DNA from 3 places in the Kitasatospora sp. NBC_01560 genome. Region 2 is predicted to be linked to each of the others. Evidence: riboswitches for the same ligand, from Rfam matches in the RefSeq annotation. Region 2 holds a riboswitch; each other region holds the start of a gene.

Region 1 (2,195 bases), 2.1 Mb from region 2:
GCAGGACCGGCGGCGGGGCGTCGATGTACCCGCTGTCGGCCGCGACGGGCGCTGCGGCGGGGGCCGCGGGCGCCGGGGCGGCGGCCGGCTCGGGCGCGGGCACCTTGCTGAACGCCAGGGTCGGGTTGGACCCGCCCGCGGCCGGGGCGGGCCCCCCGGCGTCGGTCAGCGGGTAGTCGGCCTCGGTCACCTCTGCGGGGGTGGGACGTGCGGGCGCGGACTGCGCCGGGCCGTCAGGAGCGGGACCCACCACCCCCGGGCCGTCGGAGGGCTGCTCCCCCTGCGGCCCGGTGGACCCAACCTCGCGCTCGGTGCTCACGGACGACCTCCATAGCTGACAGGACCAACAACCATAGTTTTTCGCACACTCGATTCGATTGCCGTAAGGAGCCTTCTGAAGAACTCATAAGAATCCTTAGCCCGGTCCGACAGCACCCGCCCGGGCGCCCCCCGGAACGGCCACCGGAACAGCCCCCGGAACGGCCGCCGACGTGACCGCCGGAGCACCTGCCGAAGCGGCTGCCCGAGTGTCCCGGCAGCGACCGGCACAGCCTGCACCGGGTGCGCCGGCGGCGCCGCGGACGACTCCCGGCCCCTCCCGACCCCGTCCCGCACGACGTCGCGCACGACGTCCCGCGATGCGGACCGCCGGGCGTCCGGCCTTGGCGTTCATCCCGGCGCCGGTTAGCCTGTCGCTCCAAACTGACACGCGGGAGCTTGGACCCACCAGGCTGAGAGTGCGCCGGTCGACCGTACGCCACGGCATCCGTGGACGGACCGTCGAGGGGGCGCAGACCGCCGGAACCTGTCCGGGTAATGCCGGCGTAGGGAGTATCGGCCATGCCGCCTGCTTCGCCATCCTCTTCTTCGGGCGCGCCGTCGTCCAAGGATTTCTCCGAGTCGTCCACGACCGTTCACTCCGACGCGGCGGCCACCGTCTCCGGTTCCCCCGCCGGCACCGCCACCACCGTCTCCGGCGCGCCGGCCGCGACCACCGTGCTGGACCGGCCGGAGCGGGCCGAGCGGGTCGAGGCGCCGCTGGTGCTGGACACCGCACCGCCGCGCACGCTGCGCTTCCGCGACCACTTCGCGCTCTGGATGAACCTCGGCGTCAGCCTGATCGGCTTCACCACCGCCGCCACCGTGCTGGGCGCACCGGGCAGCGAGCTGTCACTGGCCGCCGCGATCACCGCGATCGTGGCCGGCACCGTGGTCGGCACCGCGATGCTGGGTGTGGCCGCGCTGATCGGCGCGCGCACCGGTGCGCCGGCGATGGCGAACCTGCGCGGCCTGTTCGGCACCCGGCTGTCGTACGTCCCGACCGTGCTGAACATCGTCCAGTGCATCGGCTGGGGCGTGTACGAGCTGCTGGTCATCGCGATGGGCGCGCAGACCGTCGTGCACACCGAGGGCTACCGCTGGGTGTTCGTCGTGCTGGCGGGCGCGGTGACCACCGCGCTGACCATCTGGCCGCTCGGCGCGATCGCGGTCCTGCGCCGCTTCGTCGCCGCGGCGGTGGCGGTCGCGATGGTCTACTTCACCGTCCAGCTGGGCCGCAACGGCGTGCCGGACCCGGGCGCCGGCAACTGGCACGGCTTCCTGAAGGCCACCGACGCGATGATCGCCGTCTCGATCTCCTTCGTCCCGCTGGCCGCCGACTACACCCGGCACTCGCGCACCCCGCGCGCCGCGTTCTGGGGCAGCTTCTCCGGCTACACCCTCGCCCAGGTCTGGTGCTACGTGCTCGGGCTGTTCGCGCTGCTGCAGTCCGGCGGCGACGCGACGAAGATCTTCGACTCGTTCCTGGGCGTCTGGGCCGGCTGGCTGTTCCTGCTCGTCCTGGTGCTGCGCGAGACCGACCAGTCCTTCGCCAACGTGTACTCGACCGCGATGTCGGTGCACAACCTGCTGCCGAAGGTGGACCGCCGGGTGCTGACCGGCGGGACGGGCCTGCTGATCACCGTGCTCGCCCTGCAGATCACCGAGTTCACCGACTCCTACTACGCCTTCCTGGGGCTGATCGGCTCGGTGTTCGTGCCGATGTTCGCGGTGCTGGCGGTGGACTACTTCCTCGGCGCCGGCCGGCGCGGGTGGAACCTCGCCGACGACGCGCCGTCCCGCTGGCTGATGCTGCTGCCGTGGGCGCTCGGCTTCGCGGTCTACCAGCTGATCGCGCCGACCGCGATCGCCGGCTG
Region 2 (2,195 bases):
CTCGACCCCGGCCTCGGCGTACCAGGCGGCCATCGCGCGGCCGATCCCGGCCGGCAGCGCGCCGGGGACGGGCGCCGGGCCGGCCTCCACCACCGTCACCTCGCAGCCGGCCGCGCGGGCCGCCGTGGCCACCTCGGCGCCGATCCAGCCCGCACCGACCAGCACCAGCCGCAGGCCGGGGCGGAGCAGGGCGCGCAGCGCCAGGGCGTCGTCCAGGGTGTGCAGCAGGTGTGCGCGCTCGGCACCGGGCAGGACGCGCGGCGCGGCGCCGGTGGCGATCACCAGGGCGCCGTAGGGCAGGTCGCCGCCGTCGGTGTGCAGCACTCCCGGGGTGAGCCCGGTGGCCCGGCGGCCGGTGAGCAGCTCGATGCCCAGGTGCGGGTAGTCGATGTCGAGGGTGGTGGCGTCGGCCTTGCCGAGCAGCACCTCCTTGGAGAGCGGCGGCCGGTCGTAGGGCGCGTGCGGCTCCTCGCCGACCAGCACGATCCGCCCCCGCCAGCCGCCCCGGCGCAGCCCCGACGCGCACTGCGCCCCGGCCAGCCCGGCGCCGACCACCACCACCTGATCCGTCCCGCTCAGCTCTGCCACGCCGTCACTGTACTGGCGCCCCGGCGGGCGCCGTCCGCCACCGCCCGGGCCGCCGGCGGGCCCGCTGTCCACCCTTCGTACGCGCCTTCGGCGGCGGCAGGGCCCGGAGTTAAGGTGGGGGCACCATCACGGGAGCCCGGCGGACCGGGCTGAGAGGCGGGCTGGAACGGCCTGCGACCGTCCGAACCTGATCCGGGTCATACCGGCGAAGGGAGAGCAGCGACTTTGACACGCTTGGCACCGGGCAGCCATGCCGACGTGCTGGTGATCGGCGGGGGCATCATCGGCCTCGCCGTCGCCTGGCGGGCGGCGCAACGCGGGCTGCGGATCGTCGTGGCCGACCCCTCCCCCGGCGGCGGCGCCGCCCGGGTCGCGGCCGGCATGCTCGCACCCGTCACCGAACTCCAGTACGGCGAGGAGCCGCTGCTGCGCCTCGGGATGGCCTCCAACCAGCGGTACGCGGCCTTCGCCGCCGAACTCGAAGAGGCGAGCGGCGGGCAGGACACCGGCTACCGGCAGTGCGGCACGCTGGCCGTCGCGCTCGACGCCGACGACCGCGCGGAGCTGCGCGAGCTGCACGCCTTCCACCTGCGGCTCGGCCTGGACTCGCAGTGGCTGACCGGCCGGGAGGCGCGCCGGCTGGAGCCGATGCTCGCCCCGGGCGTCCGCGGCGGCCTGCACGTCGCCGACGACCACCAGGTGGACGGCCGCCGGCTGCTCACGGCGCTGCTGCGGGCCGGCGAGGCCGCGGGCGTGGCCGTCCGGCCCAGCGCGGCGGCCGAGCTGCTGGTCGAGGACGGCCGGGCGGTCGGTGCCCGGCTCGGCACCGGCGAGACGGTCACCGCCGACCGGGTCGTGCTCGCCGCCGGCCCGGACAGCCACCGGCTGCCCGGCCTGCCCGCCGGCGTGCTGCCGGCGATCCGCCCGGTGAAGGGCCAGATCCTGCGGCTGCGGATCCCGCCCGCGTACCGGCCGTTCCTCAGCCGCAACGTCCGCGCGGTGGTCCGCGGACAGCACCTGTACCTGGTGCCGCGGGAGAACGGCGAGCTGGTGATCGGCGCGACCTCCGAGGAGCAGGGCTACGACACCACCGTCACCGCCGGCGGGGTGTACGAGCTGCTGCGCGACGCCCACGAGCTGGTCCCCGGCATCACCGAGCTGCCGCTGGTGGAGACGTCCGTCGGGCTGCGCCCCGGCTCCCCGGACAACGCGCCGCTGCTCGGCCCGACCGCCCTGCCCGGCCTGGTCGCCGCCACCGGCCACTACCGCAACGGCGTGCTGCTCACCCCGGTGACCGCCGACCTGCTCGCCGAGTACCTGGCCTCCGGCACGACGCCGGAGCTCGCCGCACCGTTCTCCCCCACTCGCTTCACCACAGAGGTCCCCGCATGAGCGACATCCCCCTCACCGTCAACGGCGAGCCCCGCCAGGTACCCGCCGCGACCACCCTCGCCGAGGTGGTGGCCACCCTCAGCCGGGCCAACACCGGCGTCGCCGCCGCGCTCAACGAGGCCGTGGTGCCCCGCGGTTCGTGGCCGCTCACGGAGCTCGCGCCGGGCGACCGGATCGAGATCCTCACCGCCGTGCAGGGGGGCTGACCGTGAGCG
Region 3 (2,195 bases), 1.8 Mb from region 2:
TTCTCCCTGATCTTGTTCATCGGGACGTGGCCCGGGCCCTCGATCATCACCTGGACGTCCCGCTCGCGGGCGATCCGGCCCAGCTCGCCGAGGGTCTGCAGCTCGGCGAACTGCGCCTCGTCGTTGGCGTCGGCGACGGAGCCGGGGCGCAGCCCGTCACCGAGCGAGAAGGTGACGTCGTAGCTCGCGAGGATGTCGCAGAGCTCCTCGAAATTCGTGTAGAGGAAGTTCTCCTGGTGGTGCGCCAGGCACCAGGCGGCCATGATCGAGCCGCCGCGCGAGACGATGCCGGTCTTGCGGCGGGCCGTCATCGGCACGTAGCGCAGCAGCACGCCGGCGTGCACCGTCATGTAGTCGACGCCCTGCTCGCACTGCTCGATGACGGTGTCGCGGTAGACGGCCCAGCTGAGCTCCTCGGCCTTGCCGTCGACCTTCTCCAGTGCCTGGTAGAGCGGCACCGTCCCGATCGGCACGGGGGAGTTGCGCAGGATCCACTCGCGGGTGGTGTGGATGTTGCGGCCGGTGGAGAGGTCCATCACGGTGTCGGCGCCCCAGCGGGTGGCCCAGGTCATCTTCTCCACCTCCTCCTCGATCGAGGAGGTGACGGCGGAGTTGCCGATGTTGGCGTTGATCTTCACCAGGAAGTTGGTGCCGATGATCGCCGGCTCCACCTCGGGGTGGTTCACGTTGACCGGGATGACGGCGCGGCCGCGGGCCACCTCGGCGCGGACGTACTCGGGCGCCAGGCCCTCGCGCAGGGCAACGAACTCCATCTCGGGGGTCACCACGCCGCGCTTGGCGTAGGCGAGTTGGCTGACGGCGGCGCCGTCGCGGCCGCGCAGCGGACGACGCGGGCGGCCGGGGAAGACGGCGTCGAGGTTGCGCAGGTTCCCGCCGCGCGGCGAGGTGTGCTTGATGCCGTCGTCCTCGGGGCGGGCCTCGCGGCCGTCGTACTCCTCGGCGTCGCCGCGCTGGCGGATCCAGGAGTCACGCAGCGGCGGCAGCCCGCGCCGGACGTCGGGCTGGTACGCCGGGTCGGTGTACGGGCCGGAGGTGTCGTACAGCGGAACGGTGCGGCCGTTGGTGAGCACGACCTCGCGGTAGGGCACCCGCAGGTCGGGACGGGATCCGTCGCGGTAGGCCTTGCGCCAGGCCGGGGTCGGGTAGCCGGTGCCCGCGCTGCTGACGGCGGCGTTCCGGGCAGACTTCGGCTGTGCATCGAACGTGGTCATCAGACCCTCTACTCCCTACGCCGGCATTACCCGGTCAGGTTCCTGCGGTCGGCGCAGCGTTCGGTTCGTCCGACGACGTCCCGGTCAGCGCCCTCTCAGCCCGGTGCTCCGAGCTCCCGTGTCCGCAGGCGGTGTTGCCTGCGCATGACGTCCAACACCGTAGCGAGCGAATCGCCGCTGGTCCAGAGGGGGTCCACGGGCGGGGATCGCGGCGGCGGGGCCGCCGGGTCGGCTCCGGGCGGGCACACTGGCAGTCGGGCGGGCAGCAGGGCGACGAGGGAGGGCCGCAGTGATCGGGAGTGCCGGGCGGGTCAGCGGGGCGGTCGGGGCGGGGCTGGTCGGCGAGGTGATGGTGCACGTCCCGGAGCGGCAGGGGACGGAGGCGTTCCTCGCCTACCTGGCCGTACCGGGCGAGCGGTTGGCGATCGGGACGCCGGTGGTGGTGATCGAGTACCACCCGCCGCGGACGGTCTACGTGGCGCCGGTGCTGCCGTGACAGGGTTGTGACAGACCGTCACGTCGGTTCCCTTCTCTTCGGGTTGTGCCGGGCGGACAATCCGTAACGGCACATCTCATGTGCCGGAAGGGGGAGTTGAACCATGCTGTTTACCATCGTCGGGGCGGGCCTCGCGGTACTGCTGGTGGGGATCACGCTCTTCAAACTCATGTGGCGGGTGGCCGAGCCCAACGAGGCGCTGATCATCTCGGGCTCCCGGCACCGGACCGAGGGGGTCGGTGACGGGCTGGGGTTCCGGATCGTCACCGGGCGCGGCACCTTCGTCACACCGGGCCTGCAGGGGGTACGCAGGCTCTCGCTGGACCTCAACGAGGCCGAGCTGGACGTCGAATGCGTCACCACCCAGGGCATCCCGGTCCGGGTCAAGGGTGTGGTGATCTTCAAGATCGGCGACGACGACGTGTCGATCGCCAACGCCGCACGGCGCTTCCTCGACCAGCAGAAGC

Evidence for each region. Region 2 has a riboswitch for thiamine pyrophosphate ahead of thiO (glycine oxidase ThiO). Riboswitches for the same ligand answer to the same signal wherever they lie in the genome.
Region 1: it holds a riboswitch for thiamine pyrophosphate, as region 2 does, so the genes downstream of both, OH807_RS22165 (purine-cytosine permease family protein) here and thiO (glycine oxidase ThiO) in region 2, are expected to answer to the same signal.
Region 3: it holds a riboswitch for thiamine pyrophosphate, as region 2 does, so the genes downstream of both, thiC (phosphomethylpyrimidine synthase ThiC) here and thiO (glycine oxidase ThiO) in region 2, are expected to answer to the same signal.

The regions. Positions count from the first base shown of each region.
Region 1 covers NZ_CP109364.1:5,071,317-5,073,511, reverse strand. The annotation lists gene OH807_RS22170 (S1C family serine protease) at 1-319, opposite strand, end outside; TPP riboswitch at 700-848, shown strand; gene OH807_RS22165 (purine-cytosine permease family protein) at 841-2,195, shown strand, end outside.
Region 2 covers NZ_CP109364.1:3,004,732-3,006,926, forward strand. The annotation lists gene OH807_RS12850 (NAD(P)/FAD-dependent oxidoreductase) at 1-588, opposite strand, end outside; TPP riboswitch at 707-819, shown strand; gene thiO (glycine oxidase ThiO) at 814-1,980, shown strand; gene thiS (sulfur carrier protein ThiS) at 1,977-2,186, shown strand.
Region 3 covers NZ_CP109364.1:4,825,011-4,827,205, forward strand. The annotation lists gene thiC (phosphomethylpyrimidine synthase ThiC) at 1-1,232, opposite strand, end outside; TPP riboswitch at 1,228-1,362, opposite strand; gene OH807_RS21075 (hypothetical protein) at 1,522-1,728, shown strand; gene OH807_RS21080 (flotillin family protein) at 1,832-2,195, shown strand, end outside.